Regions from separate parts of the Sphingobacterium sp. SRCM116780 genome, predicted to be linked through region 1. Evidence: riboswitches for the same ligand, from Rfam matches in the RefSeq annotation. Region 1 holds a riboswitch; each other region holds the start of a gene.
What was found. Region 1 has a riboswitch for thiamine pyrophosphate ahead of pnuC (nicotinamide riboside transporter PnuC). Riboswitches for the same ligand answer to the same signal wherever they lie in the genome.
Positions count from the first base shown of each region.

Region 2: another riboswitch for thiamine pyrophosphate. It lies ahead of LZQ00_RS14760 (TonB-dependent receptor); the one in region 1 lies ahead of pnuC (nicotinamide riboside transporter PnuC).
Region 3: another riboswitch for thiamine pyrophosphate. It lies ahead of thiS (sulfur carrier protein ThiS); the one in region 1 lies ahead of pnuC (nicotinamide riboside transporter PnuC).

Region 1 covers NZ_CP090446.1:1,230,311-1,240,647, reverse strand. Annotated here, with positions in the region: gene ligD (DNA ligase D) at 1-63, opposite strand, end outside; gene LZQ00_RS05485 (hypothetical protein) at 201-815, shown strand; gene LZQ00_RS05480 (cupin domain-containing protein) at 871-1,218, opposite strand; gene LZQ00_RS05475 (DUF1304 domain-containing protein) at 1,300-1,665, opposite strand; gene LZQ00_RS05470 (SRPBCC family protein) at 1,769-2,251, opposite strand; gene LZQ00_RS18495 (DUF2809 domain-containing protein) at 2,378-2,755, opposite strand; gene LZQ00_RS05465 (GNAT family N-acetyltransferase) at 2,856-3,362, opposite strand; gene LZQ00_RS05460 (DUF6965 family protein) at 3,619-3,825, shown strand; gene LZQ00_RS05455 (acyl-CoA dehydrogenase) at 3,855-4,928, opposite strand; gene pnuC (nicotinamide riboside transporter PnuC) at 4,903-5,535, opposite strand; TPP riboswitch at 5,590-5,733, opposite strand; gene LZQ00_RS05445 (malate:quinone oxidoreductase) at 5,745-7,253, opposite strand; gene fabG (3-oxoacyl-[acyl-carrier-protein] reductase) at 7,552-8,295, shown strand; gene LZQ00_RS05435 (acyl transferase) at 8,411-9,388, shown strand; gene LZQ00_RS05430 (neutral zinc metallopeptidase) at 9,396-10,265, opposite strand.
Region 2 covers NZ_CP090446.1:3,426,693-3,437,029, forward strand. Annotated here, with positions in the region: gene LZQ00_RS14745 (oligosaccharide flippase family protein) at 1-1,192, opposite strand, end outside; gene LZQ00_RS14750 (acylphosphatase) at 1,204-1,485, opposite strand; gene LZQ00_RS14755 (amidohydrolase family protein) at 1,520-2,689, opposite strand; TPP riboswitch at 3,324-3,448, shown strand; gene LZQ00_RS14760 (TonB-dependent receptor) at 3,510-5,930, shown strand; gene dtd (D-aminoacyl-tRNA deacylase) at 6,057-6,515, shown strand; gene LZQ00_RS14770 (nucleotide pyrophosphohydrolase) at 6,520-6,846, shown strand; gene LZQ00_RS14775 (TonB-dependent receptor) at 6,952-9,759, shown strand; gene LZQ00_RS14780 (hypothetical protein) at 9,854-10,337, shown strand, end outside.
Region 3 covers NZ_CP090446.1:822,781-833,117, reverse strand. Annotated here, with positions in the region: gene LZQ00_RS03605 (hypothetical protein) at 1-163, shown strand, start outside; gene LZQ00_RS03600 (hypothetical protein) at 201-1,109, shown strand; gene nudK (GDP-mannose pyrophosphatase NudK) at 1,307-1,885, shown strand; gene LZQ00_RS03590 (outer membrane beta-barrel family protein) at 2,028-4,706, opposite strand; gene LZQ00_RS03585 (FecR family protein) at 4,672-5,685, opposite strand; gene LZQ00_RS03580 (RNA polymerase sigma-70 factor) at 5,724-6,329, opposite strand; TPP riboswitch at 7,108-7,206, shown strand; gene thiS (sulfur carrier protein ThiS) at 7,271-7,477, shown strand; gene thiC (phosphomethylpyrimidine synthase ThiC) at 7,505-9,319, shown strand; gene LZQ00_RS03565 (thiamine phosphate synthase) at 9,316-9,906, shown strand; gene LZQ00_RS03560 (hydroxymethylpyrimidine/phosphomethylpyrimidine kinase) at 9,879-10,337, shown strand, end outside.

The sequences.
Region 1 (10,337 bases):
TCCGCTCGGTTCCTTTGTCTGATTAAAATCACGCTTGTTTTGATAGGGTGATAATTTGCCCATAACTTTTCTTTAATGAACAGCAGAATGGATCCAAATGTTCATAACATCCGCTAAAAACACATGGTATCCACTTATGATTGTAGGTGGATAGTTAAACAAAATCCATTTTCGGATGTTCTTTAAATAAAGGCAGTACAATGAAAAATATTATTCCGAAACAAAAAGAAGGAAACAAATTGGATTGTTTTGAAACAGTTGAATTCTCCACAACTGAAAATGCTGATCAAGCTTTTAAAATAGCAAAACAAAATTTATTAGAAATTAATAGCTGGCATATAATAGCAGCAATTCCAGCAGCAACATTTCAGCTAGTCGATACTACTGGACAACCATTAGAAAGGATAATACAACTGCATGACTATATAAAAATAGATATCCCAGGTCCTGGACTTCCAAGAACGGAGGGTTATGATTGGGTAAACGTTGTGCATCTGGAAGAAAAAGATATGGAGGAATTTAAAATACTATCTATCAGTCTCAAACCATGTCCTGATCCTACAAAGCAAGAAAATAAAGATACGGCACATTTTTTTGAAGGAATCGCCACCTCTACACTTATAATCGAACAACGAAATAATAGCTTATTATTTCAATATGCGGGTCGAAATGAAGTCTTGAATACCTCAAACAGTATTATTCTGGATAATGTGCGAAACTTTGTTGTTGGCTTAGGTGCAATAATGGGGGTATCTTTTCCCCAGTGGAAAGCTTTGATAAAAGGATTTGCTAATCAGGTGAAGGATTTAGATTAGTGCTTCTGTATTTTTATGTTATGCAGGTGAGGGAAAACAAAATTTTAAAACAATGTTAAGAAGCTTCTTCTTTAAGAAAATCTTCTCTACAGGGTGTAAACGAATCAATAAGCTCTCCTGCGGATATGCATTCACAACCATGTACTGAATTTGCAGGAATAATACAACTATCCCCTTCTTCTAGTGTTTGCACTACATCATCAATGATATACAGAAATTTACCTGATTTAACATACGAGATTTGTATATGTGGATGTTGATGTAGCTCACCCTTTGCCCCTTTTTCAAACTTAACTTTAGTCAGCATCATCATAGAATTAAACACGGCTACCTGCCTTTTAACTCCTTTTCCCAAATCTTCCCAAGTGTTTTGATTCTCTAGATGGAACAATTCTTCTTTCATATTTATAACAACCTATTTTACAACGGAATACTACATTAATTTAAACCTTTTTTACATAAAAAGGAATTCATTTACCATAGCTTATGAAACAATAATTAATATAATAGCAACAATAGCAGGTAATGCCTGTACAAAAAATATTTTTTTTGAGGCTGAAAATGCACCATAAATTCCTGCAATAACAACACATCCTAAAAAAAATAATGCAATATTCTTTTGCCAATACAGATCGCAAATAATAAGTGACCAAATTAAACCAGCTGCTAAAAACCCATTATATAATCCTTGATTTGCTGCCAGACCTTTGGTTGGTGTAAACAATTCTTTTGGCATAGCGTCCTTAAAGACTTCTTTTCCCTTGGTTTCCCAAGCAAACATTTCCATCCATAAAATATATAAATGCTCCACTGCAACTAAACTTATGGCAATTTTCGAATATATTTCCATTATTACTTCAATAAGGTGATCATGATAGAACTAAGATAAGTATTTTACTTTATTCTGCTTCTAAAATTATGTGTGTTGGATATATGAAGGGAATTTATCGCAATTAAAAGGGATAAGACAGAAAATTCCTCCACTTTCCCGATTCTGCAACTTCTTTTATAACAGTGTTACGCTCTTCTAAGAATCGTTTCATATATCTTTTAAGAAACATCCACTCCGCTAATCTCCCTAATATCCCCCATGGAGCGCGAAACTGAAAAATATCTTTCATTACAACTTCATCATTGATCTCTTCAAAAATATGCTGATGTTCCATAAATTCAAAAATGCCTTGAATCATTTTATCTTCAAAGAAATAAGGCTCTTTCATCTGCGTAATTCGAACTGTTAACGTTTGATAAATTCCTAAATGTTTAGCTTTCCATTTAACAGTTTCGTGCAATTTTATTAGTCCAGAGGTAACACCTGCTATTGCTTTTTCATGGGTATCCGTAGTCGATAGCATATGAAGATCAATACTTCGAGATAGATCAAATACAACTATAAGGGGTGCCTTAATGCTTGTTTCTAAAATTAAAAGGGCCATCGTTATTTTGTTTTTTATTTCTAATAGCAGCGGTTCCAATTGTTCTTTATTCTAATTTGTAGCTTAGCTTTTAGCAAATCATCCAAAAGAAATATTATGATTAATGAAGGTGAAGACGATTTAAAATTACAATTTAGGTGTTACCCATGTAATTAAACAACCTAAAAAATAACAAAAGATATCTATCCAGCTAAAACTATTTCCCAAGAGTATATAAGGAATACTTCCAGCTTGGAGGCCTAAAAAATCAGCAAACTTAAAGTATTGTAATAACTCAATAACAATAGAAAAAATGAAAATAGCTAGAAGGAGTTTTGTTTTATCTATATCACAAAAGATTTTGATCATCGTATACAATAATATAACCACAATCACATCTCCGATATAAGCCCTTAACCAAAAAATATCCTTCCATATAGTCGCTATCAAAATTTCCAAGATAAATAACAAAAAGGTCAATAGTAAATACTTGCTTGAAAATCTAAAATTAAAGCTATGTTGCATGTTTCTGAAAAAATTATTTAAAAATTCTAATGCTATGATTCTATTTCATCAACAGATTTTTTTATCTGAAGATTTTAGTGAATGAAAGGTTATCATTCATCTAAACGTTCATCTCAAATAGGGTAAATAAATTATTTTGATAATGTGTAGGCATATCTGCTGTCCCTTGTATCGAAATGGTATCTACAATGGTAAACCCACATTTTTTATAATAATCATTCAATCGATCATTTCCCGCCGTTGTATCCATTCGGATAAAAGTCTTATGTTCCTTTAGAGCTAAATCTTTTACGAAATCTATTATTTTCTTTACGAAATTCTGTCCTCTAAAGTCAGGATTAGTCGCAATACGATGAATGTAAATTGCAGGATCTGCATCCTTTTCTTTCCAAATAATAGGATCTGATGTTGTTAATAAAAATACACAAGCAATTTTACCATCAATAACTATTTTATATTGTAATTCTGATTCTATTTCTTTGAGGACAGCTTGATCGTCAAACCCTATCCAGTTAGCATTCCCTACTGAACGTTGGAATGCAATTGCTTTATGATACAACTCCATATGAGCAGATAAATCAGAGATACAGCTTTTTTCTATAATCATGACATATAAATTATGATGCAAGCAGAGACTTTGTATTAAATATTCGTATAAATATAACAGATTTGTCTTGTATTCAAATCATTTCACCTATTTCTATCGACTAAAAACAAGTTAAGTACTAAATTTTTATGATGTATATGTTTATTGAGTATAGAAGAGGATAAAATTTAACAAAAGAAGAGTAATTATATATTTTTTTGATTCATATCTTAGTAATTTTATTCCTCTTCCTTATTGCTTTTTGTATATTTGAAGCATGACTATTGAAGAACTAAAAGAATACTTTGATTCTGTTTCATTACCAAATGAGATACAAATTACGATCGATATGCATGTTTTTGATATGCCTAAATTTATTCAGTCAAATTTAGCAGCTCTTGAAAGATGGACAAAGGAAAAGGAGAAATGCCCTTCTTACTTGCGGCTCATGAACTTGAAAGATGCGCTTGAAAAGCAACATTAAAAAAGTCCGATAAAAAAAATCGGACTTTTTTAATGTTGCAATAAGCTATGCTGAGTGGCTGTAAAAATATTACGAAATACAATATTCATTTCATGCTCACGTTGAGCAGCTGCAATACCACAAAGCGGAAACAAAGCGATGATGTTTTGTTTAATTATTACTACAAAATCTCGACTTTCAACAGCAATACTGTCATATAACGACTGATTATCTTTTTTATATGTTAGATTTTGCCATGAATGTTCAGCTAATTTATAAATAGAGAGTCTGCGGGTATCAAGATCATGTTGTATCCCATCCAATAATTTAAACTTTTCCTTTCCTTTATTTTCTAACCAAATGGTATCATTAGATCGTTGAATAAAATATTTCTCAACTAAATCAAGAAAACGTTTATACATCCCTATAAAATTAGTTAATAAGGTTAATTCTGCAAATGGCATAAATGGATACTGGTACAATTGATCAGACCAAGTACTTGTTGTCTCTTTTATCAGAAAACTCCTTGATGCTTTTACAAAATGGTTTTCTACGGAAAAACTATGACTTGCGGTACATTCAAGGCCAAAAGTATCCCAGTCATAATGTATTAACACATCATCTCGATCAAAAAAGAATGATTTTACAAGTGATTCCCCATGTTCATCAAGTAACGGTATACCGTTTTCAGTTACTATACAATTTGCCGTGAAATGGGTCAAATGGGGAGCTCCTGTTGCATATTTCCAATATCCTTTAATTCGATATCCATCGTTCATTTTTTCCGCATATCCAGAAGCACGTCCGCTGCCTCCAAGACAGACCGCGGGGTTTTCAAAGATCTCTTTCCCAATTTGTGGATCAATAAACCCGACAAAAAGATTTGCTCCTGAACATAATGTGACTGTCCATGCTAGTCCCCCATCATAATAGGCTAATTCTTCTAAAAACTGGAGCCCGTCTATTAAAGGTAGTCCCATTCCACCGAGAGATTTTGGCACCCAAATCTTGAACCATTTTTCAGAAATAGCTAAATCTAATTGTTGCGAAGTCATTGATTTAGCTTGAATCGCTAATGCCTGCTGATCCTTTATTATATTAATTTGAGCTTGGTTGAGCAACATATGTAAATTCACGTTTTAAAAGTCGTTTCCAGTTAAAATAGCCAAAAAATGCCATGACAAATAAAAATAAAGTTAAAGCAGCAAACAGTAATAGACCTTTATGGTAAAGTAAAGGTATTGCCATGAGGTTACTGATGTTTAATAGTATCCAGTTTTCTATCTTCCGTTTTGCTAATAACCACATTCCTGCCCATGCTGTACAAGACACAAGTGCATCCCACAAAGGAACATCCGAATCCGTAACATGTATCAATCCAAAATAGAATATATTAAATCCAATAAAGCAAATCATCAGCACAACGATCCAATCTTTTTTCGTTGATGTCGATATAGCCTGTGATTGATTGCTGTTCTGTTCCCAATATATCCAACCGTAGATACTCATCAGCAAATAATACATATTGAGTACAATCTCTCCATACAACTTAGCAAAGAACAACGCATATATCGATATCAAGATACCAAAAATACCGAAGAGATAATTGATCGGTTTATTAGCTTTGGCAAACCATACCTGTAGAATACCAAAGCCAACAGCAAGCCATTCGGCTAAAGACGTTGCTTTGATTTGTTGAAAAAAATCTGCTAAAATTTGATCTATATGCATTCAAGTGTGTAAAATGTAAACAATACGCACTTATGGATTGGCTATAAAAACAATGTTTTTTGAAATTAAAATCCCTACGCCAGCATTATCTGGATCAGGTATATAACAACAATTGCTCGAAGTGATGAGCAATTGTTGTTATTGGGTATAATCTCAGCCTGTTTCAGTAAAAAATTACTGCAAGCACCCCATAAGTATGGTAAAAGAAATTAATCTTTAAAATTATCTAATTTCAATGCTGTATGTGTACGCTCTCTTGTCGCTTTACATAATTCAACATTATCGTTAAGGGATTGTCCATGAGAAGGGATAATCTCACGCAATTTTTTACGATACTCATCTGATTTCGCCCGATCAGGGAAACATCTTTTAAGTAATTTGATCATAATTGCTACTGAAGTAGAAGCTCCTGGTGAAGCACCAAGCAATGCAGCAATTGAACCATCTGCAGAAGACACAACCTCTGTACCGAATTCTAATACCCCACCATGTTTAGCATCTTTTTTGATTACTTGAACACGTTGGCCTGCCGCTTCAATTTTCCAATCCTCTAATTTTGCCGTTGGCATAAATTGTTTTAATGCATCCAGCTTGTCTTTTGGACTTTTCATCACTTCAGAAATGAGGTATTTCGTCAAGTCCATATTATCACGTCCTACAGATAACATAGGTTTTATATTAGACAATTTAATAGATGCAGGTAAATCAAAATACGATCCTTGTTTCAAGAATTTAGTAGAAAACCCTGCATATGGGCCAAACAGTAGCGCTTGTTTACCATCTATATAACGTGTATCTAAGTGTGGAACAGACATGGGTGGCGCACCAATTGATGCTTTTCCATACACTTTAGCATGATGTCCATTAATAACCTCTTCATTGACACATCGCAACCACTGACCACCTACTGGAAAACCTCCGTATCCTTTTGATTCTGGGATGCCTGATTTTTCTAGTAGCAACAAAGAATGTCCACCAGCACCAATAAATACAAATTTAGCATTGATTTCACGTTTTTCTCCGGTCTGTAAATCCTTTACTTCTATTTTCCAAGTGTCGTTATCATTTCTTTCAATATCACGCACTTCCTGCTTTAGATGTAAGGTAATATTATCTTTCGCATCAAGATGCTTAACTAAATCACGTGTTAATGAACCAAAATTTACATCAGTACCTAAAATCATTTTAGTCGCAGCAATTTTATCATCCGCTGGGCGACCTTTCATCATTAAAGGTATCCATTCGTTAAGAACAGCTTTATCTTCTGTAAACTCCATTCCTTTAAACAAATTATTCGGAGATAAGGCATCAAATCTTTTACGTAAAAAATCAATATCCTTTTCGCCAAATACAGCACTCATATGCGGAACTGAACGAATAAAATCTTCTGGTTTTGGAATAACTCCTTTATCAACTAAATAAGTCCAAAATTGTTTAGACACTTCAAATTGTTCAGCAATACTAATTGCTTTATCAATTTCTACAGAACCATCTTCTTTTTGTGGTGTGTAATTCAATTCACATAATGCCGAGTGGCCAGTTCCTGCATTATTCCATGCATCAGAACTTTCTGCAGCGACTACATCTAAACGTTCTAAAATCTCTATTTTAATATCTGGACTTAACTCATTAATTAGTGTGCCCAAAGTTGCGCTCATGATACCTGCGCCAATTAAAACGACATCTACCTCTTTGGTATTTTTTGTTTTTTTACTCATGTCTTTGTGATTGATGCAAATTTAATATAGATTTTTATATTAACGTAATCCTTTTGTCAAAAAACTGTACTTTTTAGAGAGACTTATTCAAAAATACCATACTTTTATTAAGAATTCCCTAACTTCCAATAAAGCGTTCATTTCCATTGGCAATTTGCCTTCAAGATCAAGGCGCTTTAAAAGCTTTAATTTCCAATTATTGTTCTAAATCATTGAATTAAATTGTGTATAATGTTGCTATTGTAGGATAGTTTTAACATTTTTGCAAGAACCCTTTATTAAATATTAATACATAAGAATGAAATTACTTGAAGGAAAAATTGCTCTTATTACTGGAGCATCAAAAGGAATAGGTAGAAAAATTGCTGAAGTATTTGCTCAAAATGGAGCAAATGTAGCATTCACATATTTATCATCTGTGGAAAAAGGTCAGGCTTTAGAGCAAGAACTTCAGGCTTTCGGAACTACTGTAAAAGGTTACCGTTCGGATGCATCAAAATTTGATGAAGCGGATAAATTAATTAGCGATATTGTAGCTGATTTTGGCACCATTGATATTGTGGTAAACAATGCTGGAATTACAAAAGATGGGTTGTTGATGCGTATGACAGAAGAAAACTGGGATGATGTTATCAATGTAAACTTGAAATCGATTTTTAATATAACAAAAGCGGCGTCTAAAGTTATGATGAAGAACCGTAAAGGGTCGTTTATCAATATGAGTTCCGTTGTTGGGGTTCAAGGGAATGCTGGTCAAGCTAATTATGCCGCTTCTAAGGCAGGTATTATTGGTTTCTCTAAATCTATCGCTAAAGAATTAGGATCAAGAAATATCCGGACTAATGTGGTTGCACCTGGATTTATTCGTACAGAAATGACGGAAGTATTAGATCCTAAAGTTGTTGAAGGATGGGAAGCAGGTATTCCATTAAAGCGTGCTGGAGAGGCTGAAGACGTTGCTAATGTTTGTTTATTTTTAGCATCAGATCTATCTGCTTATGTAACTGGCCAAGTATTACCCGTTGACGGTGGAATGTTATAAAATAATAGCATTAATGAGACAAAAAAGGTTCTTGTGTTAATTGCATAAGAACCTTTTTTGTTTTTCATTCAACTTTTAATAATATGTATATTTGCATGCAAATTTTTTAAAATCTATGAATTGGGATCGGATATTTACTATTCAAAATGAAACGGAATTTAATGAAATCTGTTTGAACACTTTTCGTTTTCAAATGGAACATGTAAGCATCTATCGGCAATATGTGCAACAATTAAATAGACCTATCAATGCGATCGATCATTTTACAAAAATCCCTTTTCTACCCATAGAACTTTTTAAAACACAGGCCATTATTGCAGATGGTTATTCACCTGAAATTACTTTTACAAGTTCAGGAACAACCGGAATGATTACAAGCAAACATTTGGTTGCAGAAAAGAGGGTCTATGAGCAAAGTTTCCGTGCAGCATTTGAGCAATTTTATGGGAAAATTGAAAATATTGCTATACTAGCATTACTTCCTTCATACTTAGAACGGACAGGCTCATCATTAATCTATATGATCAATGATTTAATGAAAAATAGTCATCAACCAGAAAGTAATTATTTTTTATATAATCATGAAGAGCTATATCAAACCTTATTACAGCTCAAAACCAAAGGCACAAAAACATTATTATTTGGAGTTACCTTTGCTTTACTGGATTTTATCGAGAAGTATCAGCTAGATTTTCCAAATTTAATCATTATGGAAACAGGTGGTATGAAAGGAAAACGTAAAGAGATGGTTCGTGAAGAAATACATGAACTCCTTTGTAATAGCTTCCATGTTCCAGGTATTCATTCTGAATATGGAATGACAGAATTATTATCTCAAGGGTACTCTGAAGCCAATGGTATATTCAGGCATCCGAATTGGATGAAGATATTAATCCGAGAAACGAATGATCCATTGACGTTAGCCGAAAACAAAAAAACTGGAGCAATTAATGTTATTGACTTAGCTAATCGCTATTCATGTTCGTTTATTGCAACCCAAGACCTCGGCAAAATCTATGATGATGGATCTTTTGAAGTCTTAGGTCGCTTTGATCAAAGTGATATAAGAGGTTGTAATCTATTAGTGCAATAATCTCTCTCTATTGCAAGCTAGGATCTTTAAAGGTATTTCCAGTACGCATATCACCAGAATCATAACCTTTCTTAAACCAAGCTCTACGTTGCGCCGAGGTGCCATGTGTAAATGAGTCTGGTACCGCATAACCTTGCGCTTCTGTTTGCAATTTATCATCCCCTACTGCTTCAGCTGCTGCCATTCCATCCATGATATCATTGTAATCAATTTTTATGTCTGACATTTCATTCACATGGTGTGCCCAAACACCAGCATAAAAATCCGCCTGTAACTCCGTCATTACCGATATCTTGTTATTTTCAGCCTCGCTCATTTTACCTCGCATCCCATTCGTTTCAGGAAGCAAGCCAACCAATTGCTGAATATGATGTCCAACTTCATGCGCGATCACATATGCCAAAGCAAATTCCCCTTTAGCGCCAAATTTGGTTGTCAATTCCTGATTAAAGGTTAAATCCAAATATATCTTTTGATCACCTGGACAATAAAAGGGTCCATACGAAGCTTTACCCAAACCGCATCCATTTGTTTCAGTACCTCCATCATAAACCACTAAAGTAGTTGGTGTATAATTTTTATTCAATTGTTGAGTAAACAGATTTGTCCATACAGCTTCTGTACTTGATAGAACTGTTCTTGAAAAATCTGTCAATTGTTGTTCTTCAGCACTAATTTCTCTAGGTTCACCAGTTTGTTCAGTTCCTGCTCCCATATTTTGAGCTTGCTGTAATAATTGAGCAGGATCACCACCCATTAAAAAACCAACAATCAATACAATAACTCCACCTATACCTCCTAAAGTCAGTTTCTGACCACCAGACATCCCTCTTCTATCTTCAAAGTTATCACTTTGTTTTCCACCTTGCCATTTCATAAATAAAAGATTTTAGTTTAATTCTAGTTAATAATTAATAGTATGCAAATATATTGTTTAGTTCATTACAAA
Region 2 (10,337 bases), 2.1 Mb from region 1:
TTCCAGAGATATAAAGTCCATAACGTGTTTGATCAGATAATTTGTACCAAACGGAAAGGTTCATATAGATTCCCAGCATAACGTAATTAAACAAAAGAACAGGGATGATAAACAGTCCTGACCAATATTCTTCGCTTTGAGCCAGCGTACCACCCTCAATAAAATATTTCAACCATTCGATATTAACAGATAGGCCAATCATCACAATCATCATGGCTATCACAAAATATTCCATAATTAATGCATAGACTTTACTAGAGTTTTCATTCTTTGCATAAGAAAAGAAGAATGGTTCAGCGCCTAAACGAAAAGCTTGAACAAAAATACTTAAGAAGACAGCTATCTTTGCGATGGCTCCATAAATTCCAACATCTCGATCAGCAATATGTTTAGGTAATAATTCTGGCATCATAATTTTATCCAGATTTTCATTAATAATATAAGAGATATTAGCAATCAAAATGGGAAAACTATACCGAAACATTTCCGCGATTAACGCTTTATCAATTTTAAAAGTAAATGTTTTAATCTCAGGAAGCAACATCAATAAGGTTAATGCACTGGCGATAAAGTTTGACAAGAAAACATAACCCAACCAGGAATTTATATACCAAGAAGAGAAATAAGATCTTGTTTCCGGAAAGTGTTTAATTAAATAAGGAATAAATACAATAAAGGTCAAACTTAATAGCACAAAAGTAATGATACTCACAAGCTTCAACATACCGTAACGCATCGGTCGTCCATTTGCACGGATCTTTGCAAAAGGAACTACGGCTAATGCATCGGCAACTAAAGTAAGTCCGACAAAGTATATATAGTTCTTATATTCACTTATAGTGTCAACATTCTCTTTAGCAAACCATCTAGCAATATCATTAGAAAAGAGGAGAATTGTTAACAAAAAAAGAAGAGAAGTAAAAATGGTTACAATAAAACTATTATTGAAAACCTTTGATTTATCTTTTTCTTCAACTTTCTGTAAGTACCTAAAATAGGTTGTCTCCATGCCAAAGGCAAGAAAAGCATTTATCATGGCTGCCCATGAGTACATATTAGTAAATATCCCGTAGGTAGAAGCCGGGAATTTACGAACGAAAATTGGGGTTAGAATAAAGTTGAGTAGTCGAGAAACTATGGTACTCAGACCATAAATCAATGTTTGGCCAGCAAATTTCTTAAAAATAGACAAAGTATTAGGGTTTAGTTTGTTGATCTTTTAAGCATTTCAAAATTCTTAAAGCCCTTCCACTCTCCTTCTTCATATGTCAGTTCTTCTACTTCTGCACGCTCGGGTCCCTCTTCACAAAAATCTAGCAGAGATTCTAAGGCAAAATTATCTCCTTCTGCTTCTATATAAACAGAACCATCGGCTAAGTTTTTTACAAAACCTTTAACACCTAACTGATCTGCCACAGCTTTAGTTGAGAATCTAAAGTAAACCCCCTGTACTTTTCCTTTGATAGAAATATTGAAATGCTTCATATCAACAAAAGTACAGAAGATTTTGAGTATTTTACTATGCTAATCGTTGTACGGTAACTTTATCTGTCAATCTAAAGTGTTCCATGTTTTTTAACAAGACTAGTCCTGGTTTTTTACCTATTTCAAGTGATCCGAATTGATCTGCGATATTTAAGGCTTGGGCACCATTGATCGTAGCCCATTGAATGGATTGTTGAAAATCCAATTCTTCAAAATTCTTGTGTAAAACCTTTAATTCATCCAGAATCGAAAGAGAATCATTTGATGCCAAACTATCAGTACCAAGTACAATTTTTTGATTATCATTTACAAAGTTCATCACTTTAGGTAATTGATCTTCAATAAAAAGATTCGCTTTTGGACATAAACACCATACAATATCACGTCCCATTCTGTCTACAAAATCCAAATCTTTCAATGAAGTATATGTATTATGTACGAGAATCAATTTATTAGGATTTGGCAAGTAAGGTAAATACGATTGAATAGAGTTTCTAGCCTGTGCTTTAAACAAATCTGGGTTTTTTCCAATTTTTTTGAAAAAATCTAAAAATTCACCTGTTTTATATCTAAACAATTTATTTTCCTCATCGCTTTCCTGATTGTGAATACTAATAATATTTCCTTCAGAAACAGATTTTTTAAATTTTTTAAGAAGTGCTTTGGAGCAAGAATAAGGGGCATGGGGAGTAATAGACGAATGCGCTGAAGCAAACTCATGAATTAAATCTTTTGCTTCTTGTATTTTACCATCCGCTTCACTTGGTTCTACTCCGAAAACTTCAATAAATGTATGGTAAAGAATTTTACTTGATTCTTTTATTCTAGATGTATTGTCCGTATTAGCATGATCTCCTACCGCTACAATACCATTCTTATACATTTCCTCATCCGCATCAGCCATTGCCTTATCGATCACTTTTAAAGGTGAGTTTCGGCTCGTCATTACTGCAGATAAAAAAGCTGGTAAACCCGTCTTGGAAGGAATTGTACCCTTCATATGGGATAATTCTAAATGACAATGTGCATTTATAAAACCAGGAACAATAACTCCATTAAATTTTTCAATATGTTGACCGTCCAATTCTGTTGATTTAGCTTCATAAATCCCTAGAATTTCTCCGTCATCATTTATACCAACAACTCCATCTTTAATAGGCAAAGAAGTAATCGGTAAGATATAGTTAGCGCTATAATATTTCATTATCATAAAAAACTTTAAGAGCTACATGGCATTGAGGTTAATACAATGTAACTGTGGGTAATAACGTTAAAATTCGTGCCAAAGTGTATTGAATAATTTATTTCCATTAAAAAAAACAAATTTACACAAATAGTTTAATTACTTAATCATGATAATAGTTTTTAAACAAATTAGTTACATTGTTTTTGATAGATATCCGACAAATTTAGAACTCATAAATACTTATTTCACATCTAAAGCATTAACAAACAAATAAATATAAAAAATACACTCTTTTTCTTTACACGACAAAACAAAATTAGCCTCAATTAATTTATTGAGAAATAATATAATTTAACATTTTTTAACAATAGTATAATATTTCAATGACATCCTGTCAGTCGCGGGTATGTGTACAAGAACAGCACTATATTTATTCTAAAGAAAAAACGATTATTATTAGATTTTTTTGACAGCTTTTTGAGTACCCCAATCCACCACTGTAAGTAGATAAAACTAGCTACTCAAATTAAATATACAACCATACTCAACCGACAACTATTAATTTTTTCCAAATTCTTAACAATTATTTTTCTCAAAATCATCATAGCTACTTAAAAATATTTTTAGTCATGATTTATTTTAATAACTTCGCAACATCGATAAGGGGTGCCTTGTTCCAAGAACACGAATAAAGGCTGAGATTATACCCAACAATACCATTGGTATTGTACACCTGATCCAGATAATGCTGGCGGAGGGAAGTGGTTAGTTAAATATTTAAAAGATTATTGTAACCCTTTGCAATAATTTATTTGACTCAAAATTCAATTAAAAGATCATGATTAAAGGTTTAATCAGTACTGTCGTTTTTTTAGGAACAGTTTTATGCGTATCAGCACAGCATCATCTATCTATCAAAATATTAGACGCTGAAACAAAAAAAACACTGCAAGGAGCGAGTGTTAGTTTAGTAGCTACAAATACTATACATTCAAAATCTAATGACAAAGGGGTTGCGCTATTTTCTAATGTACCTAACGGTAAATATGATCTTACCGCCTCTTTCTTGGGCTATCGTTCCGAAAAAAAACAAATTGACTTAATGGATGATAAATCCATAGAAATTTACCTACAAGCACAAGTAATAAAAACAGAAGAGGTTTTTGTACAAGCAACACGCGCTAAAAGCAACTCTTCTACAACTTATAAAAACCTGAGCAAAGAAGATATCTCCAAAAACAATTTTGGACAAGATATTCCATACCTCTTAGATCAAACCCCTTCTGTTGTTATCGGATCTGATGCAGGAGCTGGTATTGGATATACCAGCATGCGGATACGCGGTTCGGACAATGCTCGTATCAATGTTACTTTGAACGGTATTCCTTTGAATGATGCAGAAAGCATGGGTTCTTTCTTTGTTAACCTGCCTGATTTTGCTTCTTCCACCGAGAGTATTCAAATCCAACGAGGTATTGGAACCTCCACAAACGGTGCAGGATCATTCGGAGCATCTTTAAATATTCAATCTAACACCTTAGAAAAAGATCCATATGTAGAATTTAATAATTCTTATGGTTCCTTTAATTCATGGAAAAATACATTAAAGGTAGGTTCTGGTCTTTTGAACAATAAATTTGCATTCAATGTGCGTCTCTCTCGGATTCTAAGTGATGGCTATATCGATCGCGCTTCTTCTGATCTAAAGTCTTTTTATGTAGACGGAGGATATTACAGTGATAAACAGATTCTAAAAGCAATTGTCTTCTCTGGAAAGGAAAAGACCTATCAGTCCTGGTATGGTACTCCAGAGCCTCGTTTAAACAATGATATTGAAGGAATGAAAGACTATGCGATCAATGATGGCTATACAGCAGCAGAAACAGAGAATTTATTGCAAGCTGGTCGCACCTATAACAAGTATTTATACAAGAACCAAACGGACAACTATACGCAAACACACCATCAATTACATTACACCAATTTTATCAATGAAAAAATAACATTCAATGCGGCTCTACATTATACTCGAGGCGCTGGTTATTATGAAGAATACCGTCCTGAAGACAAATTATCAAAATACAATTTGCCACAAGTCATCCTTGGTAAGGATACGATCTCAAAAACAGACTTAATTAGAAGACGATGGCTAGACAATTACTTTTATGGCGCTACGTATTCTTTCAATTACAATCCTTCGCAAGCGGTAAAGTTAACATGGGGCGGAGCGATAAATCAATATAAAGGTGATCATTATGGTGAAGTTATTTGGGCTCAATATGCTTCTACCAGTAATTTAGGTGACAAATATTATCTGAATGATGCTACAAAAAATGATATCAGTACATTTTTAAAAGCAGATTTCACAGTCAATGATTGGTTATTATTTGCTGATATACAATATCGCAATATCAGTTATCAAGTTAGCGGTGATGATGATAAGATTAAAGATCTGGATTTTGACAGAAAATTTAATTTTTTAAATCCAAAATTAGGATTTACTTATCTCATCAATGAAAATTCGAATCTTTATGCATCTTATGCTTATGCAAGCAAAGAACCTGTACGTGATGATTTCGTTGATATCATTGGCAACAATCCAAAACCTGAAAAGATGCAAGATGTTGAAATTGGATATCGCTTTAAAAATGATGTCTTTAATATTGGAACTAATCTTTATGGTATGTTCTACAAAGACCAACTGATTCCAACCGGTGCACTAAACGATGTAGGATCTCCGTTAAGATTAAATATCCCAGATAGTTATCGAATAGGCTTGGAATTAGACGCAGCTTGGAAAATATCCAATCAATTTATTTGGAAAGCAACTGCAGGTCTAAGTCAAAACAAGATCAATAATTTTACAGATGAAACTAGTAATGAATTCTTCAAGAAAACTGATATTGCACTTTCTCCTTCAACAATCTTGTCCAGTGAATTTTCTTATAAACCTGTACAGGCTTTTGAAATCGCCCTATTGTCCAAATATATTTCCAGACAATATCTAGATAACAGTTCCGCGAAGGTAAGGAGCATCGATCCTTCTTTTGTAAACAATGTTAGAGCAATCTACAATTTTGCAGCATTTGGAATAAAAAATATTGATCTCAGTCTTTCTATTAATAATATTTTGAATGAAAAATATGAAACAAGTGGATATACCTGGGGATATATGGATGGTTCATCTCGTAAATCTTTTAATTTCTACTATCCACAGGCTACAACTAATTTTATGTTAGGTCTAAATATTAGATTTTAATAAACGGATTGCTGTGAATTAAATATCCGATAGGTTATTGAGATGAGTAAACGATCTTTAATGTAAAGAAATAATCTCTTTTGAGATCGTTTACTTAGTTTTCTTTTTTTTCGTTAATATTGTCTTATGCGTGCAGTGATACAACGAGTTTCAAGAGCAAGTTGTTCGGTAGAAAATGATATTACCGGTCAAATTGAACAGGGTCTCTTAATCTTTATTGGAATTGAAGATGAAGACACCTTAGAAGATATGAAATGGATGGCTCAAAAGTTCATCAATCTTAGAATTTTCAGTGATGAAAACGGGTTAATGAACAAATCAGTCCAAGATATTGCAGGCAATATTTTATTAATTTCTCAGTTTACATTATTTGCGCAAACAAAAAAGGGGAACCGACCTTCCTTTATTCGTGCTGCAAAACTGGAGAAAGCTAAACCGATGTATGAGCAAATGGCCCATTATCTAACTTCATTATTAGAAAAAGAGGTTCAACTAGGGATCTTTGGAGCGGATATGAAAATTGATTTGTTAAATGATGGTCCTGTTACGATCATGATGAATACACAAGATAAAGATAATTTCTAAGAAAATGACAATAAAAGAGGCACAAGAAACTATTGATAAGTGGATCAACACAACAGGAATTCGTTATTTTAATGAATTGACAAACACGGCTATGCTTATGGAAGAAGTCGGTGAGGTGGCGAGAATAATGGCTAGACAGTATGGTGAGCAATCCTTTAAAAAATCTGACAAAGAGGTAAATTTAGCTGATGAGATGGCGGACGTTCTTTTTGTATTGATGTGCTTAGCAAATCAAACAGGCATTGACTTAACAGATGCCCTAGAAAAGAATTTAGAAAAGAAGTCAATCCGCGATGCCGATCGCCACAAGAATAATGAAAAACTAAAATAATAATAGCAAGGCTATTAGCGTCTTTAAGATATTATTAAAAATAAATACACTAGTTATCAGGTAGACTTTATATATTTGAAGCCATTAGCTTAATATATAAAATTTATGGATAAAAATTATACACAGAGATCAACCCTATATACTACTTTATTAACAAGTGCCTTAACGGTAACTAGCCTTTATTCCTTCTCTCAAGAGGTAATTAAAGGTAAAATCAGCAATAATGGTTTACCATTAAGCAGTGTTACCATTAAAAATACGAGTAATAATACATCTACTAAATCTTTAGAGGATGGTAGTTACAATATTCCAGCGTCATCCGGAATCAATAAGTTAGTGGTATCCCATGTAGGATTTACTACTCAAACAAAAGAAATTACAATTTCTCAAGGTGTCGAAGGTTTGATCAATTTTGACCTCTCCAACGTTTCATTAGACGAAGTTGTCGTTATTGGTTCAAGAGCTCAAGGAAGATCAAATCTACAGACAGTGGCTCCTGTAGATGTTATTGACATCAAAGGATTAACAAAGGACGTGGGTCAAGTTTCGTTAAATCAAATTTTAAATTACGTAGCGCCATCTTTCAACTCCAATACACAAACAATATCTGATGGTACTGATCATATTGACCCAGCGTCACTAAGAGGATTAGGCCCAGATCAAGTGTTGGTCCTTGTTAATGGAAAACGTCGCCACACGACTTCTTTAGTTAATATAAATGGATCATTCGGAAAAGGGTCCGTAGGTACGGATTTAAATGCAATACCAACGTCTGCGATCAAACGAGTAGAAATCCTGCGGGATGGTGCCGCTGCGCAATATGGATCTGATGCCATAGCTGGTGTTATTAATATAGTCATTGAAGATAATGTCGATGAATTACGTGCTTCGGTTACTTATGGTGGTTATTTGTCCAAAAACGCAGAGAATAATTATGACGGCCAAAGTGTACAAGCGAATGTCAATTATGGTATTCCGATAACTAAAAATGGCGGATTTATCAATCTATCTGGTTCATACGATTACCGTCAACCAACAAATAGACAAAAAGAATTCACCGGAACTATTTTTTCCGATTACAACAACCCAAGCTTATATCCTAATCCAACAGGTGTAGATATCACTGACGATGAACTCGTAAGACAAGGTAAAACTCGTGCTGATTATGTTTCAAGAATCGGTCAAGCTGAAACAAAAGGTGGAGCTTTATTTTTCAATTCAAAAATACCTTTATCAGAGCATTCAGAATTTTACTCATTCGGAGGATTAAATTATAGAAAAGGTACTTCAGCAGCATTCCGTAGACAGCCGTCACAAATCACTCAAAATATTAGTGAAATATATCCAGACGGATTTTTACCATTAATCGTCACCGATAATTATGACAAATCTTTAGCTGCTGGAATAAAATCAGAATTTTCGGGATGGAAAGTAGATTTATCAAATGCGTATGGGTCGAATAAAATTGATTTTCAAACACAAAATTCTTTAAACGCAAGTTTATTAAAGGCCTCTCCTACTACATTTGATGATGGTGGTTATCGTTTTATTCAAAATACAAGTAATTTAGACTTTACTAAATTCTTCGATGAGCCATTAGCTGGAATAAATGTTGCTTTTGGATTTGAACATCGTTATGAAAACTACCAGATAGTCGCTGGGGAAGAATCATCCTATGCAGATTATGGAAAAGCCGTAAAAATTGGTACTGATGGAAATGGGAATCCAATTTTAATTCCTAATATTCAAGGAAATGTACAAACACTATTTGCCCAAAATGGTAAAGCTTACGCATCTGGAGCCCAAGCGTTCCCAGGATTTAGACCTGACAATGAAGTCAACGAAACTCGTTCTTCGGTAGGAGCTTATACTGATGTAGAAGCAAATATTACTTCCGACTGGTTGTTAACTGGAGCACTACGTTTTGAGAATTATTCTGATTTCGGGTCGACATTAAACTGGAAATTAGGAACACGCTATAAAATTGATGATATCTTTACGCTACGCGCAGCTGCTAGTACAGGGTTTAGAGCTCCTTCATTACACCAACGTTATTTCAATGCAACGTCCAGCTTATTCAACGAAGGTGTTATCACGAACTCTGGAACTTTCACGAACGATAGTCGTCCTGCACAGTTATTAGGTATTCCTTCACTAAAGCAAGAGACTTCTCGCTCTTATAGTGCTGGATTTACCGCTAATTATGGAAAATTCAAAGCCACTGTAGATGGATATTTCATCGCTATAGATAACAGAATTATCTATACAGGAACATTTACAGGAAGTAATGCAGCAAATGCGACGGATCAAGACAAAGAAATTTATGATCTATTAGCACAATCGAATGCTACATCAGCTCGCTTCTTTGCCAATGCAATAGATACAGAGACCAAAGGTATAGATGTCGTACTTACTTATAATGAAAATATAGGCAAAGGTAAATTACGAACTGATCTTTCTGGTACTTTTGTCAAAACAAGTATTATCGGTGATATTCACGCTTCAGAACAACTCGTTGGTAAAGAAAGCACCTATTTTGATAATCAATCTCGCATCTATTTAGAATCAGCAGTACCGCGGACAAAAGTAAATTTTACATTGAACTATAGTTTGGATAAGTTCAATGTATTTTTACGTAACGTCTATTTTGGAGATGTTGATGGGGCCACCAATACTGTAGCAGATTATCAAACTTTTAAAGGAAAAATAATTACCGACCTAAGTGTTAGTTACAATATTGCTAAAAGTCTACGCTTCACTTTAGGTGTCAATAATCTTTTAGATATTTATCCTGACGAAACAAGAGAAGGTTCTGGCCTTAGAGGTGCTGGATATTTTATTTATTCCAGAACAGGGCAACAATTCGGCAACAATGGTCGTTATATATTTACCAAATTAGCTTTAACACTTTAATCCTGGATAAGGATTAATGAAAGGCTGTATCAAGATGCTTGATACAGCCTTTTTATTTGTTTACCTTTAACTTAGAAATTAATACCCTTTGAAAATGAATTTTACGAAATACCTACATAAAAAGAATCACTATGTGTTATTTTTCATCTTACTTATTGGACTAGCACACGCGTCTGCACAAGACAGAGACAAAGAATTCAAATTTCAATATGATCCCAAAGACCTGGTAATGCAAAGTCTATTTCAAAAAATATACGTACTGGATTCTAGAAAAGACACCACCCATTATGGAATCATCAATAAAGGCTTTTTCGGCCAGTCTGCCAAAGTTATTGCTAACCCTTCTCTTGAAGCTCAAATACAAAACTACTTAGAAATCATTACCCTTGAAAGTACCCAAAAAGACACTTTGCTCTTGCAGATTCGTAGACTATCATTTTCCGAAATAGGTGGCGGATTCAAAGAAAAAGGTTTTTTTGATTTCCGAGCCAATCTCTATCAAAAAAAAGGAAACCAATATCACCCAATTAGTCGCATCGATAGCAGCTTTCAAGTTTCAGGAATAGATGTTTCCAATA
Region 3 (10,337 bases), 410 kb from region 1:
CCTTATGGATAATGCTCTTGTTGAAAAGACTAATGCATTGATTACGGGGGTATGGAACGTGCTACTCACTTTCGGTTTACGGATACAAATCGGTATTTTCTTTATCCCTTGTTGGATCTTGTTTCTGGTCATCGGGATATTTCGGTATATCAAGCTCTCCTGAAATAAGTTATTTTAAATGTTCTTTCTAACAAACAACAATGAATAGAAAAACACGAAATAGATTTTTTGCTGTTGCGATGCTTTTGCCTGTATCTTTTCTGTTTCTTTATTTTATAAATACCAATATCCACAATCAGCTTACAAGAACTATTTTTCAATGGAATAGAAACACCGTAACTGTACAGGCTAAAGTGCATGGCTGGGGGTTTACAGCACATAAGTCAAGATCTGGATCTAGTTTTACTTATGCTTATGGAGTAACCTATATCTTTAATAAGCACACCTATTTTGGTACTGTAAAGATTGTTTCTCATACCAACAAGAAAAATGGCGAACTTTATTATAAACCTTTACCACAACACATTCCATTATTTATAGATACAGCACAGCCACAAAAGTATCTATATAATAACAAACAAGAAACAGGCAGCCAAATGTTCAGTATTATTTTCTTAGCCATCATGGTGGCTTCTGTTTATTGTTTTATTCGTCCTTATACTTCCTTCTATTTTAAAAAACCACATCGAGGATTTAGTGCAGCTAGCAATAATTTTGTGCTAAACTTATTGGCTTTTGTTCCTGTTGTATTGTGTTATTTTTTAATAAAAAATGCGCGACAAGGAAGTGAAACAATATTAATAGATGGGTATAAGATCATCAGTGATCGGACAGCATTTGCCACTCAAATCTTTAGCAACGTAACCACCTACAATGGGCAAACGACAGATTATATTTCCATGGAAATGGATAAAAAATATATACAAAGTAACGATGTGATTAAGGCTTATTCCGATACAAGTTTTGATGATTACGATGAATTACTCGTAGAAAAAACGGAACATGCATCAAGCATAACAATTAAAATTTATAAAACTCCACGTCAAGGTTATATCTATATCCTCACACCGAATGGAAACTATCTTGCAACGCCTTATTTATACCATTAAAAAGAGATTTGACTGCTGTAGTACCAATTGCGGTTATCTATCCTATATTTTCAAAATTTAATGATGATATCAAGTTTTATATATGATATATTTGATCGCAAGAAAAGCTCACTCACTTACATCGTCTCTATTTAAAACATGCATCTGAAAAAAGATACGTAAGCGAAAAGAACAGCAATTGCAAAAACAAGCTACCTATGATCGATAACATCAAAATCACGAATACAGAAATTTTATCCGACAATTGGTACGTACTCAAAAAAATAACTTACGAGTATTCCAAGAAAGACGGAACAAAAATGACCCAAAGTAGAGAAGCCTATGACAGAGGAAATGGCGCCACTATTTTATTGTATAACAAAGAACAAAAAACGGTTATTCTCACCAGACAATTTAGACTTCCAACATTTGTGAATGGAAATGAGACGGGTATGCTCATCGAAACTTGTGCAGGACTATTGGACGAAGACAATGCGGAAGACTGTATCAGACGAGAAACGGAAGAGGAAACAGGATATAAAATCACAGAAGTTCGCAAGATATTTGAAGCGTATATGTCACCAGGATCGGTTACAGAAATTTTACATTTCTTTATAGCCGAATATGCAAAAGAAATGAAAGTCAGTGAAGGGGGGGGGCTTGAACAAGAGGAAGAAAATATTGAAGTACTGGAGCTGGATATTACCGAAGCCATGAATATGATCACAAATGGTGAAATCAAAGATGCCAAAACAATCATGTTACTTCAATACATTAAACTCAACCATATTTTATAGTCGTTGTCTTTTCCATTTAATGCTCATTGCTGAAACTTGTTGTTCGGCAATGAGCATTTCATACTGTTGATTATATATTCAGGTCTTCAGTAAACAGTAGTCTAATTGTAATCTTAAGCAAAAAACGGTTGTTCATCTCCAATTAATTTACCCGCTTTTTTTCGGCTTCATTTGATTGGATAATTTTCTTATCCTGAAATTTTACACCTTTTGAAATCGTGTAGGATAACGATATACCAACGGTACGCGTAGGACGTTTTTGGTAAAAATTAATAGTCATACCGTTATGATTTGTAAACTCTCGTTCTCTTTCTGTGTTAAAGAGATCATTAACATTAAGCGTAACCTTTCCTTTTCCTTTAAGAATACCTCGAGAGACCATCAAACTAGAATAAAATTGATCTGCGTACTTTGTATTACCAGAATAAGATGGGGTACGATAACCAACATATAGATTAGCATCAAACAAAGCGTTAAATTTTAAGGAATTTGATACACTTCCTTCAAAAACTTCTTGCGATAGATCAATATCTGTATAATTAAATTTTGATTTAAAGTAGGACACATTACTTTGCAGATTCCAAAATTTGGTAATCTTCAGAGGAACGAAAGCACTCATTCCATAATCGATTCCATGTTTAAAATTTATATTTTGATACTTAATCTGACGGTTATCAACCGTGCTAGCAAACTGTACTATTTTATCCTGTGTATTCGAGTAAAATAAATCTACTGAAATTCCTTTTTTTAAAGTAACACCCGCTTCAATACGATGAATATATTCTGGTTTTAATTGTGCATTTCCTTCAATAAGAAGAAAATCATCTATTTGCAAAGTATAAGGATTTAAATCTTTAAATGAAGGTCTACGCACTCGTTTTCCATAATTCAAATGAATGGAAGCACCACCGTTAGCAATATCTTGTAATAAAAAGAGAGAAGGAAACAGATTTAAATATTTTTGTTCTACTCTTTCGGAACTGGTGACAGACATCCCATCAATCAATGTTTCTTCAGCTCTCAATCCAGCCTTAATGGATAGGTTTTTTATCTTATGATTGAATGCAAAATAACCCATAATCAAATTCTCTTTGTAAATAAAGCTATTGCTGTACGCACTATCTTGCAACCAATGATCTGCTATAAAATTATTTCTGATAACCTCATTATTTCGTCGCGTATCCACATACTTTAAACCTAATGCAAAGCTAGTACCTGAACGATAATTTTTATTGAAGTCAGTTTGAATACTATATATATTAGTTGTATTGGGAGAAAGATTCTGATATATCTGATCTTCAGCAGTATTGAGTGAGGTCAGACGGTAATCATTAGATTCTTCATTATCATTGTACAAGTGATCTGCAATAATTTTTAAAGCTGATTCTAAAGTATCTATTTTCAACAAATAATTGAACGTAGAGTTTAACATGGTTGGCTTATTCAGCCAATTATTATACGTTTTTTTATAGAGTGTATCGTTGGCAAAGTGATGCGAATTGTTTGTATAAAAATCTTGATCTGAATTAGAAGTCGTCCAGAGAGACTGTAAACCAATACTCTGTTTGTCATCTACTTCATAGTTCATCGTCAGACGAGCATTATAACCATCTAAATCTCTGAACCGTTTTGTATCGCTCAGGTATTCGGAGTGATCGGCATATTGAATATCATTAGTTGCAATATAACGCTGCTTATCTTTTCTGTACCCTACTGCAGCAGCGAGATAAAATTTATTTCTTTTATAATCAAATAAAGAACCGCCATTAAAAAATGGATCTTTGTTATTCTGCGTGTATCTCGCTAGCAATGTAGCTTTTAATCCATCATTTACTCCTTTCTTCAGTACAATCCTCACGATCCCTCCTCCTCCTTGAGCTTCATATTCAGCTCCAGGATTAGGAATAACTTCAACTTTTTTTATACTTTCTGATGGAAGCGATCGTAAATATTCCGCCAATTCTGTTGAAGACATTCTCTGAACGATGTCATTTATCATAACGATTACAGACTCATTTCCACGAATTTTTATATTCCCATTATGATCCACCCATAAACCAGGGGATCTTTGTAATACTTCCAAAGTAGATAATCCACTTCCCAAAATACTTCCCTCAACATTGATGACCATACGATCTGCTAAACGTTGATAAGGAGATTGAACGGCAGTAACATTAACCGTTTCCAATACGGTACTCTCATTCTCCAGCATTATGCTCAATTTAGATCCTTGATCAAAGTCCTCAACAATAACTTTTGTTGTTTTATACCCTAACAACGAAAATTCTAAACGAAGATCTTTACGTTCTATTGGTAAAGAAAGTTCAAAATTACCTTCTTTATCCGCAATTGTTGTTCCGAGCAAATTATCTCCACGAAAGAGTTTCACGGTAACATAGGATAAAACTGAATTTTTATGATCCGTAATTTTACCCGTTAATATGCGTGATTTTATATCCAATCTTTGATTCTCAGCTTGCGAAATCACTAAGATCTTATTATCAATAAATTGATAATTTAAATTATTGTTTCTGGTCACAAGACCCATTAATTCATCAAGAGCAAATTCAGGTGTTGCAATTTTTATAGTCATTTCATCTTTAACAACTTCATCACTATAAAAGATCGAATAATTAGTTTGATGTTGAATGACATCAAATATTTGTTTCAGAGCATGTTCTCCCAACTGAATCTTGATGCGTTTATTTTGTCCATAACTGATAAGTCCGAAAAAAACTGCTATTACGAGAACAAAATATTTTAAGTTTATCGCCATCTTTAACCCCTTATCGAATCGTGACTTCCTTATTTTTAATTTCATATTTAAAAGGATATGAAATCTTAAGAACCTGTAATAACTCTTCAAATTGCATATCTTTTAATGTGCCACTAAACTTCTTCTCACTGATCAATTTATTTGCGAAGATTAATTTGACTTGATATTTTCTTTCTATTATACGCTGAATATCCTTAAATTTTTGATTTTTAAAAACAATGGCATCTTGAAGATTCATTTTCTGCATAGCTAATATTTGTGCATCCAACGTATCAATTTTTAAAAGATCTACGGCACCCTTTTCATTACTCACTAATTTCACCTTTTGATTGGGTAAGACATGAAATACTTTTTCAGGATATCGCAGTTGAGATAATTGAACTTTACCTGTATACAAAACAAGTTCCGATTCTTTTGCATTTGCTGATGGTCTTATCATAAATGATGTACCGACAACTCGTATATTCCAATCGCCAACCCGAATGTTCATCGGTACAGTTGTATCCTTGGCAACATCAAAAAAAGCAGTTCCATTTAAAAGCAGATCTCTATCCGATGCACCAAATGTTTTATTATAACTTATTGAAGAATTACGGTCTAATGTAATTTGGCTACCATCATCTAAAGAAAAAAGTAACTTTTCCCCAGTACCGGTTTTGGTCACCATTTCAAATTGTAGATTATCCTGTGTGAAAAATCTTTGATATAAAACCGTAGTTGCTATAAAAAATACGATAATCGCAGCAGTCATACCCCATATCCTCATCTTTACTTTAGCAGGTCGAATAGCAACTATTTTCTGTTCAGCACTTTCGTTCTCTATCCGACTCCATATGCTATCCAAACCACTATGAGCATGATCATTTACCGTGTTTACATCCTTGTAAAAGGTTTCAAAAACTTTTGTTACGGGTTCATAGTCCTGATTTTCTGCCAGGTAAATATCATAATCACATTGTTCACTTTTGGAAAGACCATCGACCATTTTTTTGCTCAATAATTTTAAAAAATCCTCTTTGTCCATAATTTTTTTGTTGAATATTAATTTAAAACAAGGGGTTTCTAGAAAGACAAGAAGAAACGTCTGATGTTCATCTTGTTATTTTGATTTGATTCTTTTTTCATATAGGTTTCAATATAACCTGTGAGATATTTCATCGCTCTATACAGCTGATTTTCTACCGTTCGAACAGAAATATTTAAGAGTTCCGCAACTTCTTTTTGTTTTAGTCCTTCTTCTCTGATAAGCGTAAAAATTATTTTTCGCTGCGTTGGTAAGGTTTCAATAGCAGCATGAAGCAGACTCCATAATTCTTTATTTATTAATATTTGAGAAGGATCGGGAGAAGACAATTCCATTTCTTCATCCAAGACATCTAGCGGTAAAGATTTTTTCCGCAATTCATTCAAACACATATTTCGAAGCGTTTTATATAAATACATTTGCGGGTTTTTGATTTCTACTAACGTCTCCCTCTTCAGCCATATCTTGACAAATAAATCAGATACAACTTCTTCTACTAAGGCATCATTTTTCAAAAGTTGAAACGCAAAAGTCTTTAATCGAAAATAATATGATTTATAAAATGAGTTGAATGCTTCTTTATTCCCCTTGCTCATTCCGAGAAACCATTCCAATAAATGTATGGAGGATGTATTTGAAATCATATTAATTTTACTTTGTAAATTGCACTATAGCGTCTTCAATATGTTTATACTTTTTATTTGTAAGTGATATATTCATGAGAATTTCATCATAATAAACGATTCTTTAGTAGTAAGACACATAAATTGTAATTAGTACTCATCCTATAATCAATTATTTTTTCAAATTGGATATGTAAATCAGTACTAGCTAAATTTATATAAACTCCAGATTCATAGCAAAATAGAATCTTTTAAAAAATTAAATTCTTCGGGCGTATATTACCCCCTTAGTTCAAAAATAGTTTTTTTTGTTTTATGGGTTCTATATACTTGATCGTGAAGCAAAATAATAATAGTCTTATTTTAAATCTTAGAAAATCTATGAAATAAGAAATTAACAGGAACGATTACCTTTTCAACCACTAAAACCTAAAATGAGTGACTTTGATGTTACGCATTTTAGCTTATCAAAGTATCATGACAAAATAGAAGAAAATGTTTAAAAAGAACCATTCTTAATTTTAAATATTTTCCATATTATATAGTTATATCAACTTCATTGTTAATATAGCTATAAGAGGGGGTTTATAGGGGGTTTATAGGGGTTTAGTAGGGGTAAATCCCTACTAAACCCCTATAAACCCTAACTTACTACTATAGTATAACTTACTAAATTCCGAAGTTAGTATCCTACACTCACTCGTAAGTCTTATGATAAAAAATCCTTCTTCATACAACAGCATTTCAAAAAATAGTACACCTTAAGATTTGTATTTAAGTTTTTTTTCACCTACATTAGTACAAACTTTAGGGGTGTCTGCATCATGTGCAGGCTGAGATTTTACCCTTAGAACCTGATCCGGGTCATACTGGCGTAGGGAAAAGTAAGATGTCTTCATCGTGCTATTACGAGCACTTTTTGTAGCCATTCCTAAAGTTTTTTATTAAAAATTTTTATAGGAATGGAACTTACAATCAATCACCAATCACATTTTTACGATCAACTCCCCTCCTCTTTGGAAGGATTAATGCTATTGGAATTTCCAGAAAAAACCAAAGGCATTGCTGTCGCCGTCAATAATCAGGTTATTCCTAAAACAGCCTGGTCTAATACCACGTTGCAGCATCAAGATCATATTCTCATCATTTCAGCCACACAAGGCGGATAAATTCACTCATTACCTAAATATAATACTATGTTAGAACAGAACATCACCCAAAGCCCTTTTCCAAATTCGAAAAAAGTATATATCCAAGGACAACTCTTTCCGATACAGGTGGCCATGCGTGAAATTACGTTGAGTCCAACCAAATTGAGTAAAGGAGGGATTGAAATCAATCCACCTGTTACCATTTATGACACCTCCGGTCCTTATACCGATGAGCATGCCCAGATTGATATTCGGAAAGGCTTACCTCGAGTTCGTGAAAAATGGATACTGGAAAGAAATGATGTACAGGTATTATCGCAAATAAGTTCCGCATATGGGAAAGAGCGATTAGCAGATACCCAACTGGATGAACTGCGTTTCGAATATAGTCATAAACCAAAAAAAGCCAAAGAAGGTAAAAATGTAAGCCAATTGCATTATGCTAGAAAAGGAATCATCACCCCTGAAATGGAATATGTGGCTATTCGAGAAAATCAGCGTATAGAACAACTAGAGGCGGCAACAAAAGGTATGAATCAACAACATACAGGCGAAAGCTTTGGAGCTCGTACCCCAAAACAGCGCATCACTCCTGAATTTGTACGGGATGAAATTGCAGCAGGTAGAGCCATTATTCCCAATAACATCAATCATCCTGAAAGTGAACCGATGATCATCGGTCGTAACTTCCTGGTAAAGATCAATGCTAATATTGGCAATAGTGTTGTCACTTCGAGTATTGAAGAAGAAGTCGACAAGGCAGTATGGGCCTGTCGTTGGGGTGCAGATACGATTATGGATCTTTCCACAGGAAGAAATATCCACGAAACCCGCGAATGGATCATTCGCAATTCACCAGTACCGATTGGAACTGTTCCCATTTATCAAGCGTTAGAAAAAGTAAAAGGTGTAGCCGAAGATTTGACCTGGGAAATCTTTAAGGATACGTTGATTGAACAGGCAGAGCAAGGAGTTTCTTACTTTACGATTCATGCGGGTGTATTGTTGCGCTACATTCACTTGACGGCTCAACGTGTGACAGGAATTGTCTCTCGGGGAGGTTCTATCATGGCAAAATGGTGTTTGTTTCATCACAAAGAAAATTTCTTATATACGCATTTTGAGGAAATCTGTGCCATTATGAAGCAATATGATGTTGCCTTTTCTTTAGGTGATGGATTGCGCCCAGGTTCCATAGCAGATGCAAACGATGCCGCACAATTTGCAGAACTGGAGACTTTAGGGGAATTGACTAAAATCGCTTGGAAACATGATGTTCAGGTGATGATTGAAGGACCTGGTCACGTACCGATGCATATGATCAAAGAAAATATGGAGAAACAACTGGAAGTGTGTGATGAAGCTCCTTTTTACACCTTAGGTCCCCTGACAACAGATATCGCTCCTGGCTACGATCATATTACTTCTGCTATTGGTGCAGCCATGATTGGTTGGTATGGATGCGCTATGCTCTGTTACGTAACGCCCAAAGAGCACTTGGGTTTACCCAATCGGAAAGATGTCAAGGATGGTGTGATCACCTATAAATTAGCGGCACATGCAGCTGATTTAGCGAAGGGACATCCTGGTGCACAGTATCGGGATAATGCATTAAGCAAAGCTAGGTTTGAATTTCGTTGGGAAGATCAATTCAATCTTTCTTTAGATCCTGATACAGCAAGAGAATTTCATGATGAAACTCTACCTGCTGATGGAGCCAAGGTCGCTCATTTCTGTTCAATGTGCGGTCCAAAATTCTGTTCGATGAAAATCACACAAGAGATTCGAGATACAGCAGAACAAGGAATGATGGACATGTCTAAAGAATTTATAGAACAAGGGAAAGAGCTTTATTTATGATCATTATACTGACACCTGAACAAAACGTCCGAAATGAATTGACTCGGATACATCAACTTTTTCAGGCTGGATTGGAATTATTGCATATTCGAAAATATACCTACTCCGCATTAGAGATGTACGGTTATATTTCTGCAATAGACGAATCCTTTAGAAATCGTTTGGTCTTACATACGCATCATGAGCTTGCACAAAAAACAGCTGTCAACAGGTTGCATTTTAATGAACGTGATCGTGTAGCAGGCAAACAGAATAGCTATACGAAAGACTATATCCTGTCGACATCTGTACATAGTATGGACGATTTTAATGCATTGGATCAGCAATGGTCTTATGCCTTTCTGAGTCCCATGTTCACCAGTATTTCCAAACCTGGCTATGGACAGAACAATAGCGTACAAACGGATTTGCATCTTCGAAAGAATAATCAAGTACAATTAATTGGCCTTGGAGGTATTCGAGAAGATAATATCTCCTTATTACTGAACAATGGTGTTGATGGTGTTGCCTTATTAGGCACGATCTGGAAAAATCAACAACCCATAACAAATTTTAAAGCATGTCTACAGCAAGACCTTTCGTATTGAGTATAGCTGGGTTTGATCCCTCAGGTGGTGCAGGTGTATTGGCTGACATGAAAACCATGGAGCAGTTAAACATCCAAGGGATGTCCGTATTAACAGCCAATACCCTGCAATCCGCAGATAAATTATTCAACGTGGAATGGTTTCCCATTCAAGATGTATTGCATGCCATTGAAACACTTTTATTAACATATCCGATTCAAGTCATTAAAATCGGTATTGTACCTAACCCTTCTTTTCTAGTCAAAATTTTGAAGACTATACAACACCATCGGAAAGACGCATTCATCATTTGGGATCCTGTGATCAGGAGTAGTTCTGGATTTCAATTTTTTAAACTCGACCATTATGAAGGGTTTCCAGCAGGATTAAATCAGCTTCAACTGATCACACCCAATCAATTGGAATATGATTTTTTCCAAGAAAATGGCCTA